Regions from separate parts of the Lysinibacillus sp. JNUCC 51 genome, predicted to be linked through region 1. Evidence: a T-box and tRNA genes for the amino acid it is inferred to sense, from the RefSeq annotation. Region 1 holds a T-box; the other regions hold tRNA genes.
What was found. The T-box of region 1 lies ahead of alaS (alanine--tRNA ligase). A T-box ahead of a tRNA ligase gene usually reads a tRNA of that ligase, here a tRNA-Ala.

Region 1 (6,800 bases):
AGAAGCAAAAAGAGATGATTTTGGTTTTATAAGACCTGACCTTCCAACGGTACAAGTAGCTATTCAGATGTTCCCTAAAGTGTATCCGACCTTTACAGAAATTATCCAGCTACTTGGCGCAAGCGGATTAATGTCCATTCCAAGTGAAAAAGCATTTACTGCGGATGAGGGCGACCTTGAGCATTATTTACAGTCTTTTCAAGATGGTGGAAAGGAGCGCGTCAAAAAATTCCGCCTTGCTTGGGATTTAACGATGAGCACCTTTGGTACAAGACAAACACTGTATGAGCGCTTTTTCTTTGGAGACTCAGTTCGTTTAGCCAGTGCGCTTTATAGTAGTTATGATAGGGAAGAATTAGTTAATCGTGTAGAAAACTTTTTGAAAGATAATAATTAATTTTTTAGAGAATATCTATTTTCTATATTTTTAATTTTTGTTTGACAGTTATTTTACTTTACATTATGATTTACAAGAACAATGAAATTAACAAAATAACAGTCCCTTCGTTAGGTGAGGCTCCTATGCTGGAGATACGCTACTGCCCAAAAATGTCGAGAGACGCCAATGGGTCAACAGAAATCATCGAAATAAGGTGTTTTTTAACGTAGCTGGTATAAATCCTATGCCGTATAGTGCTAAAACTCAACGTTTGAAGGAAGAAAGCAGAGTAGTTTTTGAAACTATGCTTTTCTTTGATATGTGTATTCAACACGCCTTCATTCGTCGGAGGCGTGTTTTTGTTATTTAAGGAAGGTGATGAGAAATGGATAGTAGCCCTGAACCGAGTACGAAAAAGTTAAGTAGTAGTGAAGAATTAAGGAATGTCGATTTCTTATCGCCAAAGACAAATGGGTATTGATGAGAAATGCTTTTAAAACAAGCTAAATTAAAATCAATAACGTCACCTGTTTGTTTTCCTTAAATAATAAAACATGAGGTGAGGAACAATGATTAAAATCCATTATTTTAAAAAAGGAAATAGCGCAGTACAACATGATTTCGATATTAAAAAATTTAATCATGACCTTCATAATGAGGACTTGTTATGGGTTGATTTATATGCTTACAACTACAATGAATTGAATGATATAGCTGAAATATTTGGTTTCCATCCATTAGCAGTTGAGGATTGTCTTCATGAAGGCTCACGTCCTAAAATGGATAATTACGGCGAGTACAAATTTTTCGTTTTCCATGCACCAATTTATAACGAAAAAAGTAGCAATGAAATAACAACAGTAGAATTAAACATTTTTATGGGTCCTAACTATGTTGTAACGGTTCATAAACAAAAACTTAAATGGCTAGGTCACATCGAGAATGTGTGCTTAAACAGTACAAAATATTTAGATAAGGGTACCGATTTTCTATTGCATACTATTATCGATGGAATAACAGATGAATACTTCCCGGTTTTAGAGCGAATTAGAGCACGAATTGATGAACTTGAAGAAGAAATATATGTTTATGAACCAAAAGAAGTTACGGAAGAATTCCTTGCACTAAAACGAACTATTATTTTGATTCGACAAACAATTATGCCGCAAAAAAGAATTTTTTCAAATAGTAATGGTCAATGGAAATTTGAAATTCGTGAGGAAAATATACCTTTCTATAAAGATTTAAATGATCATTTAGAACGAATTGTAGAATCTACAGAAACTTATAGAGATTTAGTAAACAGTACCTTAGATACGTATTTTTCTATTATAAGTGGTAAATCGATAGAAAAGCTCAATTTATTAACAGTCATTTCAACTATTATGTTACCTTTATCAGTAATCACAAGCTTTTTCGGCATGAATGTTCCGTTGCCATATCAAGATTCTCCAATAGCGACAATAACAATTAGTGTTTTCCTAGTCGTTTTTACTTGGGGAATGTGGGCATATTTTAAAAAAATGATTGCTTAGTTATGATTAGCAATTATAGTGCCAATTGACAGAAGAAAATATTTTTTTTATAATTCTCGTTAGAAAATTGTAAAAAACGATGATGGAAAAAGTACGTATTTGTGCGTGTAAAAGAAAGGGATTTCTTGGCTGAAAAAATCCTCACAATAGCAAATACCGAAAGCTACTCCAGAGTGCAGTTAATCCCTGCCGTTCACTTACGTTACAAGTGCTAAAGAGGTAAGTATACTTTTACTTACAACTAGGGTGGTACCGCGAGACAAATCACAAGTCCTCGTCCCTTTTTGGGGATGAGGGCTTTTTTATGTCTATCTGCGCGAAAGTTAACGCCGAAGAAATATTGATTTGCGGACTCATTTCGTATTTTACAAAACATATTGGGAGGAACTTTTCATATGAAAGCAGTAGAAATTCGCCGCATGTATTTAGAATTCTTTAAAGAAAAAGGTCATCATCATGAGCCATCAGCACCACTAGTGCCAATCAATGACCCATCATTACTTTGGATTAACTCAGGTGTAGCAACACTTAAACCATATTTCGATGGTCGTATTATTCCTGAAAATCCACGTATTACAAATGCTCAAAAATCAATTCGTACAAATGATATTGAAAATGTAGGTAAAACGGCTCGACACCATACATTTTTTGAAATGCTAGGTAACTTCTCAATTGGAGATTACTTTAAAAAAGAAGCTATTCATTATGCTTGGGAATTCTTAACAGATAAAAAATGGATGGGCTTTGATCCAGAGCTTTTATCTATTACAATCCATCCTGAAGATCAAGAAGCGTATGACGTTTGGCATAACGAAATTGGTATTCCTGAAGAGCGTTTAATCCGACTTGAGGGGAACTTCTGGGATATCGGTGAAGGTCCATCTGGTCCTAACTCAGAAATTTTCTATGACCGTGGGGAAGAATACGGTTCAGATGAAAATGATCCGGAAATGTATCCAGGTGGTGAAAATGAACGCTATCTTGAAATTTGGAACTTAGTGTTCTCTCAATTCAACCATAATCCTGATGGTACGTATACACCACTTCCAAAGCAAAATATTGATACTGGTATGGGTCTAGAGCGTATTGTATCAGTTGTTCAAAATGTTCCTACGAACTTTGATACTGATTTATTCATGCCTATTATTGAAAAAATCGAGCAGTTAGCAAATCGCAAATACAAACGTCCAGGTGAAGTAGCTCTAAGTGAAATCTTCGGTTCAGAAGAAGATATCAACACACCATTTAAAGTTATCGCTGACCATATCCGTACAGTGGCGTTTGCCATTGGTGACGGTGCTCTTCCTTCAAATGAAGGTCGTGGTTATGTATTGCGTCGTTTACTACGTCGTGCAGTACGCTATGCAAAACAAATCGGCATTGAAAAGCCATTTATGTTTGAATTAGTTCCAACTGTGGGTGAAATTATGAATGATTTCTACCCAGAAGTAACGGAAAAATGCGAGTTTATCCAACGTGTTATTAAAAATGAAGAAATTCGCTTCCATGAAACATTAGACGGTGGTCTTGCTATCTTTAACGAAGTAGTAGAAGCTCAAAAAGCAGCTGGTCATGACTATATTCCAGGTGCAGATGCATTCCGTTTATATGATACTTACGGTTTCCCAATCGAATTAACAGAAGAGTATGCGGAAGAAGTAGGCATGAAAGTAGATCATGAAGGCTTTGAAGCAGCGATGGAAGAACAACGTGAACGCGCACGTGCAGCTCGTCAAGATGTGGATTCTATGCAAGTACAAAACGAAGTGCTAGCAAACTTGACGGTTGCAAGTGAATTTGTAGGCTATGATACTTTAACTACAGAAACAGAAATTGCAGCGATAATTGTCAACGGGCAAGTGTCAAAAGTGGCGGCTGAAGGGCAAGAAGCACTAGTTATTTTAGCTAAAACACCATTCTATGCTGAAATGGGTGGTCAAATTGCGGATAGCGGTGTTATTTCTAATGATAGCTTTACTGCCATTGTAAAAGATGTACAAAAAGCTCCAAATGGTCAGCCGCTTCATACTGTACTTGTTGAATCTGGTGAAATGCAAGTTGAAGATGCAGTGAAAGCAGTAGTTAACCGTGAAGAACGTAATTTAATTATTAAAAACCATACAGCAACACATATTATGCAACGTGCATTAAAAGATGTACTTGGCGACCATGTTAGCCAAGCTGGATCATATGTAGGACCTGATCGCTTACGCTTTGACTTCTCTCACTTTGGACAAGTGACAAAAGAGGAATTACAACAAATTGAACGTATTGTAAATGAAAAAGTGTGGGATGATATAGAGGTCGTTATTGAAGAAAAAGGCATTGATGAAGCGAAAGCTATGGGAGCAATGGCGCTATTCGGTGAGAAATATGGCGATATCGTTCGCGTTGTTTCAATTGGTGACTACTCTATTGAGCTATGCGGTGGTATTCACGTAAAACGTTCTTCTGAAATCGGCTTCTTCAAAATTGTTTCAGAAGGTGGTATCGGTGCAGGTACACGTCGTATCGAGGCTGTGACAGGTAAAGTTGCTTATGAAGCAGTAAAAGAGGAAGAAGCTTTATTAAACGAAGCTGCAGCATTATTAAAAGCAAATCCAAAAGATATTGTGACAAAAGTACATGCATTACAAGCTGACTACAAAGAGTTACAACGTGAAAATGAGGCGCTATCACAAAAAATCGCGAATGCACAAGCAGGTGCAATTGTGGACGCAGCGCAAACATTTGGCGAGGTAACTGTTTTATCTACTAAAGTTGAGGCGAAGGACAATAACCAACTGCGTCAAATGATGGATGACTTGAAAGCAAAAATGCCTAAAGCTGTCATCGTTCTTGGTGCTGTCGATGGTGAAAAGGTTATGCTATGTGCTGGTGTAACAAAAGAATTAGTTGGAGGCAATTACCACGCAGGAAATATTGTGAAAATGGTAGCAGAAGCATGTGGTGGTAAAGGTGGCGGTCGTCCAGATATGGCGATGGCAGGTGCAAAAGATGCATCAAAACTTGATGAAGCACTACTTTCTGTGTATGATTATGTTAAATCCATTTAACTTCTTTCAGCGAAAAGAAGTTAAAGCCTCCGGCGGATGTCACGGAATCGGAAAAGGAGTTCTTAGGGGATGTTAGCCTAAGATCATCGCATCCATGCGATAACGGCTAACTGACCTGCATCGTGCAGGCCTAAACACAAAGCCGATTCCGGACGCAATTATGCCGAGGCATAATTGATAATACGCCAAAACATGTTATAATAAAGAGAAATTGGAGATGAGCTTTTGCACATCTCCTTATTTCTGAAAGCGAGGTGCTGGTCATGAGTTCATTTGATCAAACTATGAAATTTAATTTTCCAGAAGAATCAATGGAACAGGAAGTCAAGCAGGTAATGTTGAAAGTACATTCTTCATTAGAGGAAAAGGGATATAATCCTATCAATCAGATTGTCGGTTATTTACTTTCTGGTGATCCGGCGTATATTCCTCGCCATCAGGATGCTCGTAATTTAATTCGCAAGCTTGAGCGTGACGAAATTCTAGAAGAGCTTGTTAAGTTTTATATTAAAAAGAACAACGAGGGCTAGAAATGAGAATTATGGGATTAGACGTTGGGTCAAAAACCGTTGGCGTTGCTGTTAGTGATGCTTTAGGGTGGACGGCCCAAGGTATTGAAACCGTAAAAATTGATGAAGCTAACGGCGAGTTCGGCATTGAACGTATAGCCGAGCTAGTAAAGGAGTATGCTATAACAGAATTTGTTGTAGGATTCCCGAAAAACATGAATAATACGGTTGGACCGCGTGGTGAGGCTTCTGAAAACTATAAAAAGCTATTAGAAGAAACATTTTCACTTCCGGTCAAGCTTTGGGATGAGCGTTTAACAACGATGGCTGCTGAGCGTATGCTAATCGAAGCGGACGTGAGTCGTAAAAAGCGTAAGCAAGTCATTGATAAAATGGCTGCTGTGATGATTTTACAAGGCTACTTGGATAGCAAAAATTAATTGATGAGGTGACACCACATGGCACACGAGCATAACCATGAAGAAGAATTACATGTACAACACATTACAGTGATTGACGAGAACGGAAACGAACAGCTTTGTGAAGTAATTCACGTACATGAATCAGCTGAATTTGGCAAATCATACGTATTTTACTCTATGGTAGGCGCAGAAGAAGATGAAGATGGTTCTGTAGAAATCTTCGTATCTTCATTCGTTCCATCTGAAAATGGTGAAGATGGTGAATTAACACCAATCGAAACTGAAGCAGAGTGGGATATGGTAGAAGACGTATTAAACGCTTTAGAGGATGAAGACGAAGAGTAATTCGTAATCTTTAAAAGTGTGGAACAAGGATGGCAACAAGCACTCCTTGTTCCTTTTTTACTTTTGGAAGAATGAAGCTATGAGGTTGTAAGACGAGTCTATGTTGAGATAGTTTCTGTGTAAAAAGAAGGTATTGAGGACTCGCTTCAAAATTTGAACTATAGTTAAAAGGAGGACATTGAATGAACGAGGAAACACAAGAATTTCTTATAGTTGGGGAAAATGGCAAGGAGCAAAAGTGTCGTGTTGTCTTCACCTTCGATGCGGATGAAAAATCATATGTATTGTTTTCGTTAATCGACGAAGAGGGTAATGAAATTCCTGGAGACATTTCTGCTATGACATTTGATTATGATGATAACAATGGAGAAATGACAAATCTACAACCTGTTGAAACAGATGCAGAATGGGAAATGATTAATGAGGTAGTCCTGACACTTCTAGACGAATTTGAAGAAGAGCCGCAACTATTTACAATAACAGATGAAGATGGGGCAGATCAGGTATGTGAGGTTATTCATACATTTTCATCAGAACAATTTGGCAAATCCTAT
Region 2 (6,800 bases), 420 kb from region 1:
CGCTCATCGTAATATGCTGAAAAGCGTTCATCCGCTATATACATCTGAGCAAGACCTGCATGTGCCTCTTTAGAATATTGTGACCATGTAAAGCTAAGCCAGCGCTTATGAAGCTCTGCTACCTCCATCGCCACATCATTGTTCGTATCGCCGATTTCCATCGCTTCTTTTAAACGATTAAATAATTGCTGTTCTAATTGCTGCATTGCCTCATACTGTTCCTCTGTCATATTCATTAGCTTCGCATTTGATGCCTCAACCTTGTTGTCACCATATTTTGCGCGAATTTCTTGACCATATTGCTTTTCATTTTCTTCGATTAGCTTCTCTTTTAATCCATTAAATTTCTCTTCATTTGCCATTGGTTGTTCCTCCTCTATAGATTGAATGGTTTTTTCCACTGTTTGTAATATCTTTTCTAGCTGCTCCTTACGTTTCAGTAAAGCAGTGCGATGAGTTTTGAGCGCCTCTGTATGTTGAAAATCAGGCGCTTGAATAATTTCTTTAATTGTTGCTAGCTTCATATCTAATGCTCTATAAAATAAAATTTGCTGGAGCATATCAACTTCAAATTGTCCGTAAAATCGATAGCCCACCTCATTCGTTCTTGCTGGCTTCAGTAATCCAATTTCATCGTAATAACGCAGTGTTCTTGTGCTAACTCCGGATAATTGAGCAAGCTCTTGAATTGTATATTCCACATTTTTCACCTCCACTAATGCTACTGTAAATGTTTACGCAACGTTAAGGTCAAGAAAAAAATTAAAAAAAAATTGGCTCTTTACTATAACATTGAGTTGATTGCTGTTCCGACTGTGCGCTTGCCTGTGGCGTCCAGTCTTCACTCCAATCAATTTATGTAATACATGCGAACGAAAAAAGCAAACTAGAACATTTTATTGTCACTAGTTTGCTTTTTTCTTAAAAATCAATTATACCTCGGCATAATTGCGTCCGGAGGCTATAACTTCTTTCAGAGAATTTTTGACACCCGTTGAAAAGTGATTTAATACCGCGTTCAACTTTCCCCCTATAGAGGAGGGAGACTCTATAGCTGATGCTTTGCTTTCACTACAAAATCCTTTGCTGAAAGCAGTTAGACTTTTGCATACTTGCCATGCCACACAATATTTCTGTAATTATCTACATCAGTGTCACCTTCAGTGTTAATAAACAATACTCGAGAATTTTCATCTAATTGTAATGAATCCTTCAGTTCTGTATATTGCTCATTCATCATCAATTCATAAAAACAGCCAACTGGGGCAGCTCCTGATTCTCCGGCAATAATTCGTGCATCTGTTTCTAGTGGATTGCCAAGAATGCGCATACCTGTTGCAGCAACTTCATCATCACAGCAAATACTTACCTTCGTATATGTCTTTAACAGGTCCCAAGCGAGTGGGTTCGGCTCACCACAAGCAAGACCAGCCATAATTGTTTGCATCTCTCCACCAACCGTCACAAACTGCTCGGCACCTGCCTTAAAGCTTTCATAATAGCAATTCGCTGCAAAAGGCTCAACTAAGACAAATGTAATCTCCTGCTCATAATATTGTTGTAGGAAAGCTACAACTGCACCTGCAAAAGATCCAACCCCAGCTTGTAAAAATACATGCGTAGGTGCTTTTACCACCTGCTCAACGGCTTCTTTTATTAGTGTTGTATAGCCTTGCATAATCCATAACGGAATTTCCTCATAGCCTTCCCACATCGTATCCTGAATAACGACCCAGTCATTTTCTGTTGCTAGCTGTGAAGTATAACGAACTGTATCATCATAATTCATTGTCGTTATTTCAGCATATGCACCTTCATTTTTAATATTTTGAAGGCGCTCCTCTGCACTACCAGCAGGCATATAAATGCGAGCTGTCAAACCAAGCTCTCTAGCAGCCCAAGCCACTCCACGACCATGATTGCCGTCTGTCGTTGAAATAAACGTTAAATCCCCTAGCTGCTCTTTTACTTCTAATGATTTAAGCTGCTCAAACGATAGCTCATCAATATTCCTACCTAACTTTTTGGCAACGTACTGCCCAATTGCATAAACACCACCTAATACTTTAAAAGCATTTAAGTTAAATCGATAAGATTCATCTTTTACGTAAATACTTTGTACCCCAACTAGCGATGCAAAAGCATTTAAACTACGTAATGGTGTGCTTTCAAATTTCTCGTATGTACGTTGAAATCTACCAACACGATTTACTTGTCCTGGTGAAAAATTACATAGAAAAGGTGCTACTTGTTCCACGTTCTTCTGTAACAAATATTGATAGTTTTTAGTCCACAATAATTTTCCCATCCATATCCCCCTAGCAAATGTTCTAGTTTCATCTTAGCGTATAGAATCACAAAACAAAATACTACACTCGTCTATATTACAAATTTTAGTAAAAGAAATAAATTTGAATCTTATTGATGAGATTTTTCGTATATATACTAGTATATTCAAATGGAGGTATATAATGGATAGACCTTATAAAATCGCGATAATTGGAGGAACAGGGAAAGTAGGAAAGCATATAGCAACTCACGCAATACAAAAAGGATATCCTGTTCGGATGCTTGTTAGAAATCCTGAAAAGTTACTGCATAAAAATAATGCAATTGAAATAGTGAAAGGGCAAGTACAGGACATAGAAAACATCCGAGAACTTCTTAAAGATTGTCAAGTTGTTATTAATACATTTGGTCAACCACCTAATGAGGAGCCCATTTATAGCAAAGTTACTACTAATATTTTTAAAGTGATGAAAGAGTTAAACATTAATCGTTATATAGGTGTTTCAGGTGGTTCTCTAACGATTAAAGAGGACAAAAAAAGCATGATGAATCGTTTTGGAGCAAAGATTTTTGAAGTTTTTCTTTCGAAAATGATGCAAGATAAAAAATTGGAATGGGAAATTTTATTAAATAATAAGCAGATCAAATGGACATTAATTAGATTGCCGTTTGTAAAAGATAGCTTAACATCCAATCAGATAAAGGAAAACCTTACAGATATGCCTGGTACCAAAATAACTAATCAAGATATAGCCACTTTTATCATTGATCATATAGAAAATACAAAGTACGTGCACAAAGCACCGTTTATCTCTCATTAATGTAATAGTCGTAAAGCTATTCTTATACAAAAAAATGCAGTAGATGTAGTTTACATCTACTGCATTTTAGTATGACCCGTACGGGATTCGAACCCGTGTTACCGCCGTGAAAGGGCGGTGTCTTAACCACTTGACCAACGGGCCGATGGCGGAGAAGGAGGGATTTGAACCCTCGCGCCGGTTACCCGACCTACACCCTTAGCAGGGGCGCCTCTTCAGCCTCTTGAGTACTTCCCCAAAAAATGGCTCCGAAGGCAGGACTCGAACCTGCGACAACCTGATTAACAGTCAGGTGCTACTACCAACTGAGCTACTTCGGAATAATGGTGGGCCTAAATGGACTCGAACCATCGACCTCACGCTTATCAGGCGTGCGCTCTAACCAGCTGAGCTATAGGCCCTTGGAGCGGGTGATGGGAATCGAACCCACGACATCAGCTTGGAAGGCTGAGGTTTTACCATTAAACTACACCCGCATATGGTGGGTCAGGACGGAATCGAACCGCCGACACTTAGAGCTTCAATCTAATGCTCTACCAACTGAGCTACTGACCCATATTTTTAAAAAATGGCGGTCCCGACCGGGATCGAACCGGCGATCTCCTGCGTGACAGGCAGGCATGTTAACCGCTACACCACGGGACCATTTTGGTTGCGGGGGCCGGATTTGAACCAACGACCTTCGGGTTATGAGCCCGACGAGCTACCACTGCTCCACCCCGCGTTAATAATATATTCTTTTCGAGTTTTTCAAGCACCATTTAAATATAAACTGGAGGAGGTAGAGGGATTCGAACCCCCGCGCGGTGTTACCCGCCTGTCGGTTTTCAAGACCGATCCCTTCAGCCAGACTTGGGTATACCTCCGTAACATTATATAAATGGTGGACCTTGCAGGACTCGAACCTGCGACCGGACGGTTATGAGCCGTCTGCTCTAACCAACTGAGCTAAAGGTCCTTTAAGATGGCGGCAGAGGGGATCGAACCCCCGACCTTACGGGTATGAACCGTACGCTCTAGCCAGCTGAGCTACGCCGCCAGGATCTTTATACTGGTTATCTTTTATGGTGGAGCCTAGCGGGATCGAACCGCTGACCTCCTGCGTGCAAGGCAGGCGCTCTCCCAGCTGAGCTAAGGCCCCATAAAATGGTCGGAATGACAGGATTCGAACCTACGACCCCTTGGTCCCAAACCAAGTGCTCTACCAAGCTGAGCTACATTCCGATAAATATTAATTTGGCGCGCCCGACAGGAGTCGAACCCATAACCTTCTGATCCGTAGTCAGACGCTCTATCCAATTGAGCTACGGGCGCTAATTATTAAAACAAAAAATGGTGCCGAGGGCCGGAATCGAACCGGCACGGTAGTCACCTACCGCAGGATTTTAAGTCCTGTGCGTCTGCCAGTTCCGCCACCCCGGCACATTTGGAGCGGAAGACGAGGTTCGAACTCGCGACCCCCACCTTGGCAAGGTGGTGTTCTACCACTGAACTACTTCCGCATGTGCATAAGATTTATTTATCCTGGCAATTATGAAATTTCAAAAATATGGTGCGGGTGAAGGGAGTCGAACCCCCACGCCTTGCGGCGCTAGATCCTAAGTCTAGTGCGTCTGCCAATTCCGCCACACCCGCATATTTTGTTGGCAATAAAATGGTGAGCCATGAAGGACTCGAACCTTCGACCCTCTGATTAAAAGTCAGATGCTCTACCAACTGAGCTAATGGCTCTAAAATGGTGCCGGCGATAGGAGTCGAACCCACGACCTACTGATTACAAGTCAGTTGCTCTACCAACTGAGCTACACCGGCAAATGGTGGAGGATGACGGGCTCGAACCGCCGACCCCCTGCTTGTAAGGCAGGTGCTCTCCCAGCTGAGCTAATCCTCCTGGGTATTATGCCTAGCGACGTCCTACTCTCGCAGGGGGAAGCCCCCAACTACCATCGGCGCTAAAGAGCTTAACTTCCGTGTTCGATATGGGAACGGGTGTGACCTCTTTGCCATCATCACTAGACTATTAACAGCTTTCAATATACGTTGTATCTTGAAACTCTTATGTATTTCGTTTTGAAGTTTATTACCTGTCCTTCAAGACAAGAATTATTGTATAACGTTTTCTCACATTGTGCAACACTTTTTTATAAAAAAAAGAAATAATTACTTTAAGAAGATATTTTTTGTTATGAAAGAGAAATTATCACTCTGCTATTTATTATAGCAATTGTTCAATTAAAAGAAAACAATTAATTTATCAGATAGATTGATTTGCTATTTTATTCATAAAAAGATGCTGATTTTCGCCTCAAGCTAACTCCTTCCTCTAGCAAATATTTAAGCATTGTCACTTTTCACGCAAAAATCTTTACTCTTCTATAGAAGTACTCGAGTAGCCATTCGCTCCAATCAGCTTGAATAATGGATACAAAATATCTTTTTATAGATTATGAATATGCCCGTTAATTTATAATTTCAATATTATTTTATTATAGATTCTTATTTTCTTCTTATCCTTTACTATTTTAATCTGAGAAACACTAAATTACGGTAAGAGCCTTTTGTAATCGATCAATTTCTTTAAATGTTGTTGCTGGACCAAAAGATATTCTAAAAAATTGACGCGCCGCTTCTATAGAATATCCCATTGATAAAATCGCCTTCGTACCAGATTCACTATGAATATCACAGGCACTTCCTGTAGAAATACATATCCCCGCTTCATTTAATTTTAACAAAACGTATTGCCCCTCTACCCTTTTCATCAATACACCACAAATATTAGGTAATTGCCCCTTACACTCAATTATTCTACACGTCTCCGGTAAACTTTTCTGAAAGTATTGACGTAATGCTTCATAATGCTGAAGCTCATATTGATAATCTTCAATCGCCGTAGCAAAAGCGACAATAGCTGGGGTATCTAGCGTTCCCCCCCTTAGCCCACGCTCATGCGTGACACCTGGTGCTAATGCAGGAACACGGAGCTTAGGATTAATATAGATAGCTCCACATCCTTTTGGCCCACCTATTTTATGAGCTGAAACAGTAATAGCATCTACTTTCTGTTTTAACGAAAGTTTACAGAAGGACTGTACACAATCGACATGAAAAAGAACATTTGATTGTTTTGCAATCTCGGCTATTTCTTCAATAGGTTGAATAGAACCTATCTCTGAATTTACATGTTGGAGAGTGATTAAAACCGTATCTTCTTGTATTGCTTCTCGTAAGTGTTCTACATTAATACAACCATCTTGTTGTAAAGGTAACTTCGTGACCTCAAAACCCATTTTTTCAAGTGTATTTAAAGCAGCATGTACGGATGTGTGTTCAGCTTGTGATGAAATAATATGCTTACCTTTATCTGCAGCTAAAGCTAACGACAAAATCGAAATTAAATTACCCTCAGTTCCGCTTCCGGTAAAAATTACACCATCACTGTTTACTCCAAGAGATTTTGCTACAACAGCTCTTGCCTGTTCAACAAAATAATGTGCTTGCCCTCCTAGATCATGTAAGCTTGCACTATTTCCATAATACTGCCCTGCTACCTTGCAATATGCTTTAAGAGCTTTTGGAGTCATTGGAGAGGTTGCAGCGTAATCCAAATAAATCATCTTATTCTCCCCTTCTAGTTCATCAGGTCTTGTTTTCTCTTTTATTTTATGTAAAGATATGTGTCAAGACAAC
Region 3 (6,800 bases), 1.8 Mb from region 1:
TGATCTACCCATGTCCAGGGTGAAGGTGAGGTAACACTTACTGGAGGCCCGAACCCACGCACGTTGAAAAGTGCGGGGATGAGGTGTGGGTAGCGGAGAAATTCCAATCGAACTTGGAGATAGCTGGTTCTCTCCGAAATAGCTTTAGGGCTAGCCTCGTGATGAGAATACTGGAGGTAGAGCACTGTTTGGACTAGGGGGCCATCCCGGTTTACCGAATTCAGACAAACTCCGAATGCCAGATATTTATACACGGGAGTCAGACTGCGAGTGATAAGATCCGTAGTCAAAAGGGAAACAGCCCAGACCACCAGCTAAGGTCCCAAAGTAATCGTTAAGTGGAAAAGGATGTGGCGTTGCACAGACAACCAGGATGTTGGCTTAGAAGCAGCCATCATTTAAAGAGTGCGTAATAGCTCACTGGTCGAGTGACGCTGCGCCGAAAATGTATCGGGGCTAAACGATTCACCGAAGCTGTGGATTGACATCTACGATGTCAGTGGTAGGAGAGCGTTCTAAGTGCGTTGAAGTCAGATCGGAAGGACTGGTGGAGCGCTTAGAAGTGAGAATGCCGGTATGAGTAGCGAAAGACGGGTGAGAATCCCGTCCACCGTATGACTAAGGTTTCCTGAGGAAGGCTCGTCCGCTCAGGGTTAGTCGGGACCTAAGCCGAGGCCGATAGGCGTAGGCGATGGACAACAGGTTGATATTCCTGTACCACCTCCTCACCGTTTGAGAAATGGGGGGACGCAGTAGGATAGGGTAAGCGCGCTGTTGGATATGCGCGTCCAAGCAGTAAGGCGTGTGTGTAGGCAAATCCGCACACTGTAACGTTGAGCTGTGATGGCGAGTCCGTATGGACGAAGTTCCTGATTTCACACTGCCAAGAAAAGCCTCTATCGAGGTGAGAGGTGCCCGTACCGCAAACCGACACAGGTAGTCGAGGAGAGAATCCTAAGGTGTGCGAGAGAACTCTCGTTAAGGAACTCGGCAAAATGACCCCGTAACTTCGGGAGAAGGGGTGCTCTTGAGCGTGCAAGCGCATGAGAGCCGCAGTGAATAGGCCCAGGCGACTGTTTAGCAAAAACACAGGTCTCTGCAAAACCGTAAGGTGACGTATAGGGGCTGACGCCTGCCCGGTGCTGGAAGGTTAAGAGGAGTGGTTAGCGCAAGCGAAGCTGCGAATTGAAGCCCCAGTAAACGGCGGCCGTAACTATAACGGTCCTAAGGTAGCGAAATTCCTTGTCGGGTAAGTTCCGACCCGCACGAAAGGCGTAACGATCTGGGCACTGTCTCAACGAGAGACTCGGTGAAATTATAGTACCTGTGAAGATGCAGGTTACCCGCGACAGGACGGAAAGACCCCGTGGAGCTTTACTGTAGCCTGATATTGAATTTTGGTACAACTTGTACAGGATAGGTAGGAGCCAGAGATCTCGGAGCGCCAGCTTCGAAGGAGGCGTCGGTGGGATACTACCCTGGTTGTATTGAAATTCTAACCCATGCCCCTTAGCGGGGCAGGAGACAGTGTCAGGCGGACAGTTTGACTGGGGCGGTCGCCTCCTAAAAGGTAACGGAGGCGCCCAAAGGTTCCCTCAGAATGGTTGGAAATCATTCGTAGAGTGTAAAGGCACAAGGGAGCTTGACTGCGAGACCTACAAGTCGAGCAGGGTCGAAAGACGGGCTTAGTGATCCGGTGGTTCCGCATGGAAGGGCCATCGCTCAACGGATAAAAGCTACCCCGGGGATAACAGGCTTATCTCCCCCAAGAGTCCACATCGACGGGGAGGTTTGGCACCTCGATGTCGGCTCATCGCATCCTGGGGCTGTAGTCGGTCCCAAGGGTTGGGCTGTTCGCCCATTAAAGCGGTACGCGAGCTGGGTTCAGAACGTCGTGAGACAGTTCGGTCCCTATCCGTCGTGGGCGTAGGAAATTTGAGAGGAGCTGTCCTTAGTACGAGAGGACCGGGATGGACACACCGCTGGTGTACCAGTTGTCTTGCCAAAGGCATCGCTGGGTAGCTATGTGTGGACGGGATAAGTGCTGAAAGCATCTAAGCATGAAGCCCCCCTCAAGATGAGATTTCCCATTACGCAAGTAAGTAAGATCCCTCAAAGACGATGAGGTAGATAGGTTCGAGGTGGAAGTGTGGTGACACATGGAGCTGACGAATACTAATCGATCGAGGACTTAACCAAAATGTTTGAAACAATCAATGCACCGTTTATCCAGTTTTGAAAGAATAATTCTTTCAACCAAGGGTTTCAAGATACGAGTAGTTCGAGGAAGCGATGGAGAGAAGGAAGGAGCGTACTTAAGTACGTGACTGACTGAACGACAGAAGCTGACGAAGAAATACGATGTATATTGGAAGCCGACAATAGTCTAGTGATGATGGCAAAGAGGTCACACCCGTTCCCATACCGAACACGGAAGTTAAGCTCTTTAGCGCCGATGGTAGTTGGGGGCTTCCCCCTGTGAGAGTAGGACGTCGCTAGGCATTATACCCAGGAGGATTAGCTCAGCTGGGAGAGCACCTGCCTTACAAGCAGGGGGTCGGCGGTTCGAGCCCGTCATCCTCCACCATAATGGTCCCGTGGTGTAGCGGTTAACATGCCTGCCTGTCACGCAGGAGATCGCCGGTTCGATCCCGGTCGGGACCGCCATTTTTTTTTGCCGGTGTAGCTCAGTTGGTAGAGCAACTGACTTGTAATCAGTAGGTCGTGGGTTCGACTCCTATCGCCGGCACCATCCCTTGGAGGGGTAGCGAAGAGGCTAAACGCGGCGGACTGTAAATCCGCTCCTTAGGGTTCGGCGGTTCGAATCCGTCCCCCTCCACCATTTTAGGGGCATAGTTCAACGGTAGAATAGAGGTCTCCAAAACCTTTGGTGTGGGTTCGATTCCTACTGCCCCTGCCAGGTTTCGAGGTACTCGTTATCAAACACTGCTATGATTACATATAGTGGCGATTGTGGCGAAGTGGTTAACGCACCGGATTGTGGTTCCGGCATTCGTGGGTTCGATTCCCATCAGTCGCCCCATTTAATTATTGGGGTATAGCCAAGCGGTAAGGCAACGGATTTTGATTCCGTCATGCCTAGGTTCGAATCCTAGTACCCCAGCCATTCATTTCTTAGTTTGAGCCATTAGCTCAGTTGGTAGAGCATCTGACTTTTAATCAGAGGGTCGAAGGTTCGAGTCCTTCATGGCTCATCAGTTTTTATAAATGCGCCCGTAGCTCAATTGGATAGAGCGTCTGACTACGGATCAGAAGGTTATGGGTTCGACTCCTGTCGGGCGCGCCAAAAAAGCCTATAATATCGGAATGTAGCTCAGCTTGGTAGAGCACTTGGTTTGGGACCAAGGGGTCGTAGGTTCGAATCCTGTCATTCCGACCATCTTTCTTAATTATTGGGGCCTTAGCTCAGCTGGGAGAGCGCCTGCCTTGCACGCAGGAGGTCAGCGGTTCGATCCCGCTAGGCTCCACCATTTATATAATTTCCGGAGGTATACCCAAGTCTGGCTGAAGGGATCGGTCTTGAAAACCGACAGGCGGGTAACACCGCGCGGGGGTTCGAATCCCTCTACCTCCTCCATTTTCCGGGTCAGTAGCTCAGTTGGTAGAGCATTAGATTGAAGCTCTAAGTGTCGGCGGTTCGATTCCGTCCTGACCCACCATCTGCGGGTGTAGTTTAATGGTAAAACCTCAGCCTTCCAAGCTGATGTCGTGAGTTCGATTCTCATCACCCGCTCCAAAAAATAATGGGCCTATAGCTCAGCTGGTTAGAGCGCACGCCTGATAAGCGTGAGGTCGATGGTTCGAGTCCATTTAGGCCCACCATTATTCCGAAGTAGCTCAGTTGGTAGTAGCACCTGACTGTTAATCAGGTTGTCGCAGGTTCGAGTCCTGCCTTCGGAGCCACGGCCCGTTGGTCAAGTGGTTAAGACACCGCCCTTTCACGGCGGTAACACGGGTTCGAATCCCGTACGGGTCATCAAGCATGTTGCACATTAGTGCGACATGCTTTTTTTTATGCGAACTATACTGACAAACAAAGTTCATCATGCGTTAAGGAAATTTTATTTCTAAAGCACAAATAATAACTTCTACTCCTAAATACTGCAAAGGGAGTGCAAAATGGGGCCTAATGCGTCTCGTGTATTACCTACTTCGGCATAATAAAACGTTATAATAAACGTTATAATAGCATATCTCTACTTAAAAAATTTTCCTCTGTAATTTCTCCTGATTTTTATAATGTCTACTCAAGATGGGAACCCTTTTAATAAATAATTTTAGTGAAGGCTTAAGCATAAAGACGAATCCTGACGCATTGTTTATTTGCACGACAGCGGCAATTATACCGAGGCATAATTCATAAAATGAAGAGGTGGTATGAAATATTGAACAAAGTATTTCATATATAAAATATGTATGTTTTCTGGCAGATTTTTTCGTGGTGATTATAGTTCCATTCCTCTAATATGAGGGTAGATGGAGGAATTCGATATGAATTTACAGGAAGTACAGCGTTTTTTAGAACTTTATCAAGTAGAACAAAATGAGTCGAAAACATGGCTAGAAAATAAGTCACAGCAAATTAAAACTGCAGGCGAATATATACCGACAACGGAAGAATTAATCTTTGGTGCACGAGTGGCCTGGCGTAATAGTAATAAGTGTATTGGTCGATTGTTTTGGCAATCACTGCATGTTGTAGATGCCCGCGATATTTCCAATGAAGAGGGTATCTTCAAAGCTTTGCTTGAACATATTAAGTATGCAACAAATGGTGGAAAAATTCGTCCAACAATAACGGTTTTTGCACCAGGGCGTGTTCGTATATGGAATCATCAGCTAATCCGTTATGCTGGCTATGAAACTGAATCTGGAATCATTGGTGATTTGCATTCTGTTGAGTTTACAAAATTATGTGAGTCACTTGGTTGGCAAGGAGAGGGAACGGCATTTGATGTCCTTCCACTTGTTGTACAAATGGACGGAAGGGAGCCGCAATTGTTTAGGATTCCTGACGAGTATGTACTACAGGTACCGATTCGTCATCCAGAATCATCTCAAGTAGAGAAGCTAGGATTAAAATGGTATGCAGTGCCGATTATATCGAGTATGCGTTTCCAAATGGCAGGTATTGATTTTGAGGCTGCCCCATTCAATGGTTGGTATATGGGTACAGAAATCGGGGCACGTAATTTAGCAGATCATGAACGTTATAATATGCTGCCCGCTATAGCAGAAATTTTCAATCTCGATACAACTAAACAGGCTTCTTTATGGCGTGATCGTGCATTAGTCGAGCTGAATATTGCCGTACTACATTCTTTTAAAGAAGACGGTGTGAGCATTGTAGATCATCATACAGCTGCACAGCAATTTAAATTGTTTGAGGAAACTGAAGCAGCGGCGGATCGTAAGGTTACAGGCAATTGGACGTGGTTGATTCCACCTCTTTCACCAGCTACGACTCATATTTTCCATAAGCCCTATGTTAATATTTACAATACACCGAATTATTTTTATCAGAAACCACCTTATTAGAGAAAAAGGCAGCCCACTTTAACTTCTTTCAGCGGGTGTTCAAACATCTGTACCTGTCGCTACGCTTTCGGTACAAAAGACATCCGCTTAAAGAAGCTCATGAGCCACCTTATTTAATTCACATATTCATTTTTAGAAGCCCTAAATGAACATAAGAAAAGTATCAATACTACGATAACAAATAACCAACCTGCTATATTCCAGCCACCAAATAAATCATGTAAATATCCAAATAAAATTGGACCGATTGCGGCTAATAAATATCCTAATGATTGTGCGAATCCTGATAAATCAGCTGCTTCTAAAGCTGTACGGGTACGTAGTGTAAAGAACATCATCGCTAATGCGAATGAAGCACCTCCGGCTAAGCCTAGTAGCACCATCCATAGTACAGCGAGGCTTGTCCATTCCATGACTACCCCGATAAAGCCAACTAAGTAAAATGCCGTAAACATTAATACGAGAGGACGTTGAGATGTCATTTTACTAGCGATAATAGGCACAGCTAAAGCCATTGGAACTTGTGAAAATTGCATGATGGAAAACATCCAGCCTGCACGATCTGCAGCTAATCCTTGTGCTATATATATTTCAGGAATCCAAGCGGCAGTTGTGTAGAATAATAATGACTGAAATCCCATAGCCCCTGTTACTGCCCAAGTAACAGGTGATTTCCATAATGGTATACGTTCTTTCGTAGTCTCAACATTCGGTTCAGGCTTATTAAATTTCAACTGTGGAATCCAAATTAAGATGGTTAACACCACAAGAACAAGTGCGATTGCCAGTGCACCTTGCCAACCGAGTGATGAGTTGGCAATAGGATAGCTAATGCCAGCGCCGAGTCCAGCTGTCAAATTCATCGACATTGTAAAAAATGCCATAAGTAAACCTACGTGATAGGGAAATTTCAATTTAAGTAATCCCGGAATTAGTACGTTACCGAATGAAATGGCTATACCAATTAGCATAGTACCAAAAATAAGTAAACTAGTTGTGCCAAGGGAGCGTAATACAATCCCTACCGCTAATAGAATAGTCGATAAAAATAATGTTAATTCTAGTCCGAATTTACGTGCGACAATTGGTGCAAATGGTGAAATGATTGCAAATGCTAGCAATGGAATCGTCGTTAGAAAGCCTGCTAGTACATGGGATATGCCGAGGTCTTCACGAATAAAGGAAGTAATAGGTCCAACAACTGTTAGCGGCATCCGTAATGTCGAGGCAATACAAATTAC
Region 4 (6,800 bases), 430 kb from region 1:
ACACGTGAAATTCCGTCGGAATCCGGGAGGACCATCTCCCAAGGCTAAATACTACCTAGTGACCGATAGTGAACCAGTACCGTGAGGGAAAGGTGAAAAGCACCCCGGGAGGGGAGTGAAAGAGATCCTGAAACCGTGTGCCTACAAGTAGTTAGAGCCCGTTAATGGGTGATAGCGTGCCTTTTGTAGAATGAACCGGCGAGTTACGATTACGTGCAAGGTTAAGCTTTAGAAGGCGGAGCCGCAGCGAAAGCGAGTCTGAATAGGGCGAAATAGTACGTGGTCGTAGACCCGAAACCAGGTGATCTACCCATGTCCAGGGTGAAGGTGAGGTAACACTTACTGGAGGCCCGAACCCACGCACGTTGAAAAGTGCGGGGATGAGGTGTGGGTAGCGGAGAAATTCCAATCGAACTTGGAGATAGCTGGTTCTCTCCGAAATAGCTTTAGGGCTAGCCTCGTGATGAGAATACTGGAGGTAGAGCACTGTTTGGACTAGGGGGCCATCCCGGTTTACCGAATTCAGACAAACTCCGAATGCCAGATATTTATACACGGGAGTCAGACTGCGAGTGATAAGATCCGTAGTCAAAAGGGAAACAGCCCAGACCACCAGCTAAGGTCCCAAAGTAATCGTTAAGTGGAAAAGGATGTGGCGTTGCACAGACAACCAGGATGTTGGCTTAGAAGCAGCCATCATTTAAAGAGTGCGTAATAGCTCACTGGTCGAGTGACGCTGCGCCGAAAATGTATCGGGGCTAAACGATTCACCGAAGCTGTGGATTGACATCTACGATGTCAGTGGTAGGAGAGCGTTCTAAGTGCGTTGAAGTCAGATCGGAAGGACTGGTGGAGCGCTTAGAAGTGAGAATGCCGGTATGAGTAGCGAAAGACGGGTGAGAATCCCGTCCACCGTATGACTAAGGTTTCCTGAGGAAGGCTCGTCCGCTCAGGGTTAGTCGGGACCTAAGCCGAGGCCGATAGGCGTAGGCGATGGACAACAGGTTGATATTCCTGTACCACCTCCTCACCGTTTGAGAAATGGGGGGACGCAGTAGGATAGGGTAAGCGCGCTGTTGGATATGCGCGTCCAAGCAGTAAGGCGTGTGTGTAGGCAAATCCGCACACTGTAACGTTGAGCTGTGATGGCGAGTCCGTATGGACGAAGTTCCTGATTTCACACTGCCAAGAAAAGCCTCTATCGAGGTGAGAGGTGCCCGTACCGCAAACCGACACAGGTAGTCGAGGAGAGAATCCTAAGGTGTGCGAGAGAACTCTCGTTAAGGAACTCGGCAAAATGACCCCGTAACTTCGGGAGAAGGGGTGCTCTTGAGCGTGCAAGCGCATGAGAGCCGCAGTGAATAGGCCCAGGCGACTGTTTAGCAAAAACACAGGTCTCTGCAAAACCGTAAGGTGACGTATAGGGGCTGACGCCTGCCCGGTGCTGGAAGGTTAAGAGGAGTGGTTAGCGCAAGCGAAGCTGCGAATTGAAGCCCCAGTAAACGGCGGCCGTAACTATAACGGTCCTAAGGTAGCGAAATTCCTTGTCGGGTAAGTTCCGACCCGCACGAAAGGCGTAACGATCTGGGCACTGTCTCAACGAGAGACTCGGTGAAATTATAGTACCTGTGAAGATGCAGGTTACCCGCGACAGGACGGAAAGACCCCGTGGAGCTTTACTGTAGCCTGATATTGAATTTTGGTACAACTTGTACAGGATAGGTAGGAGCCAGAGATCTCGGAGCGCCAGCTTCGAAGGAGGCGTCGGTGGGATACTACCCTGGTTGTATTGAAATTCTAACCCATGCCCCTTAGCGGGGCAGGAGACAGTGTCAGGCGGACAGTTTGACTGGGGCGGTCGCCTCCTAAAAGGTAACGGAGGCGCCCAAAGGTTCCCTCAGAATGGTTGGAAATCATTCGTAGAGTGTAAAGGCACAAGGGAGCTTGACTGCGAGACCTACAAGTCGAGCAGGGTCGAAAGACGGGCTTAGTGATCCGGTGGTTCCGCATGGAAGGGCCATCGCTCAACGGATAAAAGCTACCCCGGGGATAACAGGCTTATCTCCCCCAAGAGTCCACATCGACGGGGAGGTTTGGCACCTCGATGTCGGCTCATCGCATCCTGGGGCTGTAGTCGGTCCCAAGGGTTGGGCTGTTCGCCCATTAAAGCGGTACGCGAGCTGGGTTCAGAACGTCGTGAGACAGTTCGGTCCCTATCCGTCGTGGGCGTAGGAAATTTGAGAGGAGCTGTCCTTAGTACGAGAGGACCGGGATGGACACACCGCTGGTGTACCAGTTGTCTTGCCAAAGGCATCGCTGGGTAGCTATGTGTGGACGGGATAAGTGCTGAAAGCATCTAAGCATGAAGCCCCCCTCAAGATGAGATTTCCCATTACGCAAGTAAGTAAGATCCCTCAAAGACGATGAGGTAGATAGGTTCGAGGTGGAAGTGTGGTGACACATGGAGCTGACGAATACTAATCGATCGAGGACTTAACCAAAATGTTTGAAAATTCAATGCACGTTTATCCAGTTTTGAAAGAATAAGAAAAGTTTTTTTGAAAAAAGCTTGCAATTATAACGAAAATGAGTTATAATAAATCTTGTCTTTGAAATAGTCTAGTGATGATGGCAAAGAGGTCACACCCGTTCCCATACCGAACACGGAAGTTAAGCTCTTTAGCGCCGATGGTAGTTGGGGGCTTCCCCCTGCGAGAGTAGGACGTCGCTAGGCATAATACCCAGGAGGATTAGCTCAGCTGGGAGAGCACCTGCCTTACAAGCAGGGGGTCGGCGGTTCGAGCCCGTCATCCTCCACCATTTGCCGGTGTAGCTCAGTTGGTAGAGCAACTGACTTGTAATCAGTAGGTCGTGGGTTCGACTCCTATCGCCGGCACCATTTTAGAGCCATTAGCTCAGTTGGTAGAGCATCTGACTTTTAATCAGAGGGTCGAAGGTTCGAGTCCTTCATGGCTCACCATTTTATTGCCAACAAAACATGCGGGTGTGGCGGAATTGGCAGACGCACTAGACTTAGGATCTAGCGCCGCAAGGCGTGGGGGTTCGACTCCCTTCACCCGCACCATATTTTTGAAATTTCATAATTGCCAGGATAAATAAATCTTATGCACATGCGGAAGTAGTTCAGTGGTAGAACACCACCTTGCCAAGGTGGGGGTCGCGAGTTCGAACCTCGTCTTCCGCTCCAAATGTGCCGGGGTGGCGGAACTGGCAGACGCACAGGACTTAAAATCCTGCGGTAGGTGACTACCGTGCCGGTTCGATTCCGGCCCTCGGCACCATTTTTTGTTTTAATAATTAGCGCCCGTAGCTCAATTGGATAGAGCGTCTGACTACGGATCAGAAGGTTATGGGTTCGACTCCTGTCGGGCGCGCCAAATTAATATTTATCGGAATGTAGCTCAGCTTGGTAGAGCACTTGGTTTGGGACCAAGGGGTCGTAGGTTCGAATCCTGTCATTCCGACCATTTTATGGGGCCTTAGCTCAGCTGGGAGAGCGCCTGCCTTGCACGCAGGAGGTCAGCGGTTCGATCCCGCTAGGCTCCACCATAAAAGATAACCAGTATAAAGATCCTGGCGGCGTAGCTCAGCTGGCTAGAGCGTACGGTTCATACCCGTAAGGTCGGGGGTTCGATCCCCTCTGCCGCCATCTTAAAGGACCTTTAGCTCAGTTGGTTAGAGCAGACGGCTCATAACCGTCCGGTCGCAGGTTCGAGTCCTGCAAGGTCCACCATTTATATAATATTACGGAGGTATACCCAAGTCTGGCTGAAGGGATCGGTCTTGAAAACCGACAGGCGGGTAACACCGCGCGGGGGTTCGAATCCCTCTACCTCCTCCAGTTTATATTTAAATGGTGCTTGAAAAACTCGAAAAGAATATATTATTAACGCGGGGTGGAGCAGTGGTAGCTCGTCGGGCTCATAACCCGAAGGTCGTTGGTTCAAATCCGGCCCCCGCAACCAAAATGGTCCCGTGGTGTAGCGGTTAACATGCCTGCCTGTCACGCAGGAGATCGCCGGTTCGATCCCGGTCGGGACCGCCATTTTTTTAAAAATATGGGTCAGTAGCTCAGTTGGTAGAGCATTAGATTGAAGCTCTAAGTGTCGGCGGTTCGATTCCGTCCTGACCCACCATATGCGGGTGTAGTTTAATGGTAAAACCTCAGCCTTCCAAGCTGATGTCGTGAGTTCGATTCTCATCACCCGCTCCAATCTAAGGGCCTATAGCTCAGCTGGTTAGAGCGCACGCCTGATAAGCGTGAGGTCGATGGTTCGAGTCCATTTAGGCCCACCACTATTCCGAAGTAGCTCAGTTGGTAGTAGCACCTGACTGTTAATCAGGTTGTCGCAGGTTCGAGTCCTGCCTTCGGAGCCATTTTTTTTGTGGGGAAGTACTCAAGAGGCTGAAGAGGCGCCCCTGCTAAGGGTGTAGGTCGGGTAACCGGCGCGAGGGTTCAAATCCCTCCTTCTCCGCCATTGGCCCGTTGGTCAAGTGGTTAAGACACCGCCCTTTCACGGCGGTAACACGGGTTCGAATCCCGTACGGGTCATACTGAAATGCAGTAGATGTAATTTACATCTACTGCATTTTTTTGTATAAGAATAGTTTTTGAGATTTCATTTCAATTATGCCGAGACATAATTGATAGTGAACATCCAAACATGTTCACGTTTGAAGACTCAAGTAATAAACAAAACGTCTACCAGAAATGAGTAGACGTTTTGTCATTTAAGCCCTTAATAGCATCCTTTCAAGTGAGCTACGTGCTTCTTCAGCTGTGTGAGCATCTACTTGAATACGATTATGGGGCTGTCCCTTTTCTATACTTTCTAAGGACCAAAGTAAATGGGGAAGGTCAATTCGATTCATTGTAAGACAAGGACAGAAATTCTCATTTAAAGAGATAATCTGCTTATCGGGGTGCTGCTTGATAATCCGGTTAACAAGATTCATTTCAGTACCGATTGCCCATGCTGAACCACTCTGTGCTTTACTAATCGTATCGATAATGTATTTTGTAGAACCTGCATCATCTGCAGCAGCAACAACTTCACGATTACATTCAGGATGAACAATGATACGCATATTTGGATGAACTTGACGTATAAGCTCCGTATGCTGAACTGTAAAACCTTCGTGTACTGAGCAGTGTCCCTTCCATAAGATGACTTGAATATTTTCTGGAGACTGATCTGTCTCAAGCGTATTTGTATGAGGATTCCAAACTGCCATATTTTCAAGCGGTATTCCTAAATCGTACGCAGTATTTCTTCCTAAATGTTGATCTGGTAAAAAGAAAATACGTGGTTTTTGCGTAAATGCCCATTTAACCATTTCTTTTGCATTGGACGATGTTACGCAGGCTCCGCCATGACGACCGGTAAATGCTTTAATGGCAGCAGTAGAATTGACATATGTTAGAGGGAGAATGCTATCGCCAAAGAGTTTCTGTAAAATTAGCCATGCTTGTTCTGTTTGATAAATGTCTGCCATATCTGCCATTGAACAGCCTGCACGCATATCGGGTAAGTAAACATGCTGCTGTTCAGTTGTAAGCATATCAGCTGTTTCTGCCATAAAGTGAACGCCACAAAATACTATATGTTCAGCTTCCTTGTTAGCTGCTGATAATTGAGCAAGCTGTAAGGAATCCCCTGTTACATCTGCAAATTGAATCACTTCATCTTTTTGATAGTGATGTCCAGGGATGAAGAGCTTACTACCTAATTTCTTTTTTATAGCTAGAATGCGAGATTCCATGTCATTTTTAGTTAATGCACGATAATGCTCGGGTAGTAGTGACGTTTGTTGTAATAAACTAGTGATGGACAATGGAATTAGCTCCTTTCGGTTGTACAAGTGCACTTATGTCAAAGGCTTTTACTGAATGTGTTAGTGCTCCGAGTGAAATCCATTGAATACCTGTTTCAGCATAACTATTTAAGTTATGAAGCGAAATGCCGCCTGAAGCTTCTGTAGCAATATGTGAGGGAACTGCTGGAAGCCATTCACTTATTTCTTCAGGGCTACGATTATCAAACATAATGATATCTGCACCGGCTGCAATTGCTTCATCTAATTGGGCTTTTGTTTCGATTTCGACTTCGATTTTAATGGTGTGACCGATTTTCTCGCGGGCCGCCTGTACAGCCTTAGTAATACTACCCGCAAAAGCAATATGATTATCCTTTAGCATTATCGCACCGTATAAACCGTTGCGATGGTTATAGGCGCCTCCGATTCTAACAGCATATTTATCTAACATACGCATTCCAGGCATTGTTTTACGTGTATCGCATATTTTCGCATTAGTACCTGCTGTTTCTCGTACCGCTAAATTTGTAGCTGTGGCAATAGCGGACATGCGCTGGATAAGATTCAAAATTACACGCTCACCCATTAATAACTTTTGAAGTGGTCCTTGGATAACAGCAAGAATTTCACCAGCATTAACTTTTTCACCATCTTTTCTATAAAGGATAATATCCATAGATCGATCAAGTAGAAGAAATCCATGCTTAATGATAGGGCCTCCACAAAAAATGCCGCTTTCCTTCGCGTAAAAAGAAAATGATCCCTGCTGTTCTGGAGAAAAAATAAATTCACTCGATATATCCCCATCGCCTATATCCTCATTAAAAAATTGTTTTAGCATTTCCTCTAGTTTGATGATATTCATATAATGAATTCCTCACTTTCATCTGTCCTCGTTGAAAAATGATCCAACGGTTTTCCCACTGATGATCATTGTGTGGTCTATCAATGCGAATATGTGC

Region 2: it encodes a tRNA-Ala, which carries the amino acid that the T-box ahead of alaS (alanine--tRNA ligase) is inferred to sense. The anticodon was not compared.
Region 3: it encodes a tRNA-Ala, which carries the amino acid that the T-box ahead of alaS (alanine--tRNA ligase) is inferred to sense. The anticodon was not compared.
Region 4: it encodes a tRNA-Ala, which carries the amino acid that the T-box ahead of alaS (alanine--tRNA ligase) is inferred to sense. The anticodon was not compared.

Annotation. Positions count from the first base shown of each region.
Region 1 is NZ_CP065545.1:3,941,652-3,948,451, forward strand. It holds gene hpaB (4-hydroxyphenylacetate 3-monooxygenase, oxygenase component) at 1-397, shown strand, start outside; M-box (ykoK) riboswitch at 497-662, shown strand; gene JNUCC51_RS18970 (magnesium transporter CorA family protein) at 949-1,914, shown strand; T-box leader at 1,985-2,199, shown strand; gene alaS (alanine--tRNA ligase) at 2,310-4,970, shown strand; gene JNUCC51_RS18980 (IreB family regulatory phosphoprotein) at 5,234-5,500, shown strand; gene ruvX (Holliday junction resolvase RuvX) at 5,503-5,919, shown strand; gene JNUCC51_RS18990 (DUF1292 domain-containing protein) at 5,938-6,246, shown strand; gene JNUCC51_RS18995 (DUF1292 domain-containing protein) at 6,429-6,800, shown strand, end outside.
Region 2 is NZ_CP065545.1:3,524,737-3,531,536, reverse strand. It holds gene JNUCC51_RS17140 (MerR family transcriptional regulator) at 1-701, opposite strand, end outside; gene JNUCC51_RS17135 (diaminopropionate ammonia-lyase) at 1,097-2,308, opposite strand; gene JNUCC51_RS17130 (NAD(P)H-binding protein) at 2,472-3,110, shown strand; tRNA gene JNUCC51_RS17125 (tRNA-Glu) at 3,183-3,254, opposite strand; tRNA gene JNUCC51_RS17120 (tRNA-Ser) at 3,257-3,347, opposite strand; tRNA gene JNUCC51_RS17115 (tRNA-Asn) at 3,354-3,430, opposite strand; tRNA gene JNUCC51_RS17110 (tRNA-Ile) at 3,435-3,511, opposite strand; tRNA gene JNUCC51_RS17105 (tRNA-Gly) at 3,513-3,586, opposite strand; tRNA gene JNUCC51_RS17100 (tRNA-Phe) at 3,590-3,665, opposite strand; tRNA gene JNUCC51_RS17095 (tRNA-Asp) at 3,680-3,755, opposite strand; tRNA gene JNUCC51_RS17090 (tRNA-Met) at 3,760-3,834, opposite strand; tRNA gene JNUCC51_RS17085 (tRNA-Ser) at 3,884-3,976, opposite strand; tRNA gene JNUCC51_RS17080 (tRNA-Ile) at 3,992-4,068, opposite strand; tRNA gene JNUCC51_RS17075 (tRNA-Met) at 4,076-4,149, opposite strand; tRNA gene JNUCC51_RS17070 (tRNA-Ala) at 4,176-4,251, opposite strand; tRNA gene JNUCC51_RS17065 (tRNA-Pro) at 4,258-4,334, opposite strand; tRNA gene JNUCC51_RS17060 (tRNA-Arg) at 4,348-4,424, opposite strand; tRNA gene JNUCC51_RS17055 (tRNA-Leu) at 4,444-4,532, opposite strand; tRNA gene JNUCC51_RS17050 (tRNA-Gly) at 4,538-4,612, opposite strand; tRNA gene JNUCC51_RS17045 (tRNA-Leu) at 4,661-4,745, opposite strand; tRNA gene JNUCC51_RS17040 (tRNA-Lys) at 4,766-4,841, opposite strand; tRNA gene JNUCC51_RS17035 (tRNA-Thr) at 4,847-4,922, opposite strand; tRNA gene JNUCC51_RS17030 (tRNA-Val) at 4,926-5,001, opposite strand; rRNA gene rrf (5S ribosomal RNA) at 5,012-5,127, opposite strand; gene JNUCC51_RS17020 (cysteine desulfurase family protein) at 5,648-6,727, opposite strand.
Region 3 is NZ_CP065545.1:2,178,000-2,184,799, reverse strand. It holds rRNA gene JNUCC51_RS10540 (23S ribosomal RNA) at 1-2,199, shown strand, start outside; rRNA gene rrf (5S ribosomal RNA) at 2,386-2,501, shown strand; tRNA gene JNUCC51_RS10530 (tRNA-Val) at 2,512-2,587, shown strand; tRNA gene JNUCC51_RS10525 (tRNA-Asp) at 2,592-2,667, shown strand; tRNA gene JNUCC51_RS10520 (tRNA-Thr) at 2,677-2,752, shown strand; tRNA gene JNUCC51_RS10515 (tRNA-Tyr) at 2,759-2,842, shown strand; tRNA gene JNUCC51_RS10510 (tRNA-Trp) at 2,847-2,920, shown strand; tRNA gene JNUCC51_RS10505 (tRNA-His) at 2,968-3,043, shown strand; tRNA gene JNUCC51_RS10500 (tRNA-Gln) at 3,053-3,127, shown strand; tRNA gene JNUCC51_RS10495 (tRNA-Lys) at 3,143-3,215, shown strand; tRNA gene JNUCC51_RS10490 (tRNA-Arg) at 3,231-3,307, shown strand; tRNA gene JNUCC51_RS10485 (tRNA-Pro) at 3,324-3,400, shown strand; tRNA gene JNUCC51_RS10480 (tRNA-Ala) at 3,416-3,491, shown strand; tRNA gene JNUCC51_RS10475 (tRNA-Ser) at 3,506-3,598, shown strand; tRNA gene JNUCC51_RS10470 (tRNA-Phe) at 3,605-3,680, shown strand; tRNA gene JNUCC51_RS10465 (tRNA-Gly) at 3,684-3,757, shown strand; tRNA gene JNUCC51_RS10460 (tRNA-Ile) at 3,767-3,843, shown strand; tRNA gene JNUCC51_RS10455 (tRNA-Asn) at 3,848-3,924, shown strand; tRNA gene JNUCC51_RS10450 (tRNA-Glu) at 3,926-3,997, shown strand; gene JNUCC51_RS10445 (nitric oxide synthase oxygenase) at 4,513-5,559, shown strand; gene JNUCC51_RS10440 (CynX/NimT family MFS transporter) at 5,673-6,800, opposite strand, start outside.
Region 4 is NZ_CP065545.1:3,516,473-3,523,272, forward strand. It holds rRNA gene JNUCC51_RS16895 (23S ribosomal RNA) at 1-2,501, shown strand, start outside; rRNA gene rrf (5S ribosomal RNA) at 2,619-2,734, shown strand; tRNA gene JNUCC51_RS16905 (tRNA-Val) at 2,745-2,820, shown strand; tRNA gene JNUCC51_RS16910 (tRNA-Thr) at 2,824-2,899, shown strand; tRNA gene JNUCC51_RS16915 (tRNA-Lys) at 2,905-2,980, shown strand; tRNA gene JNUCC51_RS16920 (tRNA-Leu) at 3,001-3,085, shown strand; tRNA gene JNUCC51_RS16925 (tRNA-Gly) at 3,134-3,208, shown strand; tRNA gene JNUCC51_RS16930 (tRNA-Leu) at 3,214-3,302, shown strand; tRNA gene JNUCC51_RS16935 (tRNA-Arg) at 3,322-3,398, shown strand; tRNA gene JNUCC51_RS16940 (tRNA-Pro) at 3,412-3,488, shown strand; tRNA gene JNUCC51_RS16945 (tRNA-Ala) at 3,495-3,570, shown strand; tRNA gene JNUCC51_RS16950 (tRNA-Met) at 3,597-3,670, shown strand; tRNA gene JNUCC51_RS16955 (tRNA-Ile) at 3,678-3,754, shown strand; tRNA gene JNUCC51_RS16960 (tRNA-Ser) at 3,770-3,862, shown strand; tRNA gene JNUCC51_RS16965 (tRNA-Met) at 3,912-3,986, shown strand; tRNA gene JNUCC51_RS16970 (tRNA-Asp) at 3,991-4,066, shown strand; tRNA gene JNUCC51_RS16975 (tRNA-Phe) at 4,082-4,157, shown strand; tRNA gene JNUCC51_RS16980 (tRNA-Gly) at 4,161-4,234, shown strand; tRNA gene JNUCC51_RS16985 (tRNA-Ile) at 4,241-4,317, shown strand; tRNA gene JNUCC51_RS16990 (tRNA-Asn) at 4,322-4,398, shown strand; tRNA gene JNUCC51_RS16995 (tRNA-Ser) at 4,409-4,499, shown strand; tRNA gene JNUCC51_RS17000 (tRNA-Glu) at 4,502-4,573, shown strand; gene nadA (quinolinate synthase NadA) at 4,753-5,856, opposite strand; gene nadC (carboxylating nicotinate-nucleotide diphosphorylase) at 5,843-6,703, opposite strand; gene nadB (L-aspartate oxidase) at 6,660-6,800, opposite strand, start outside.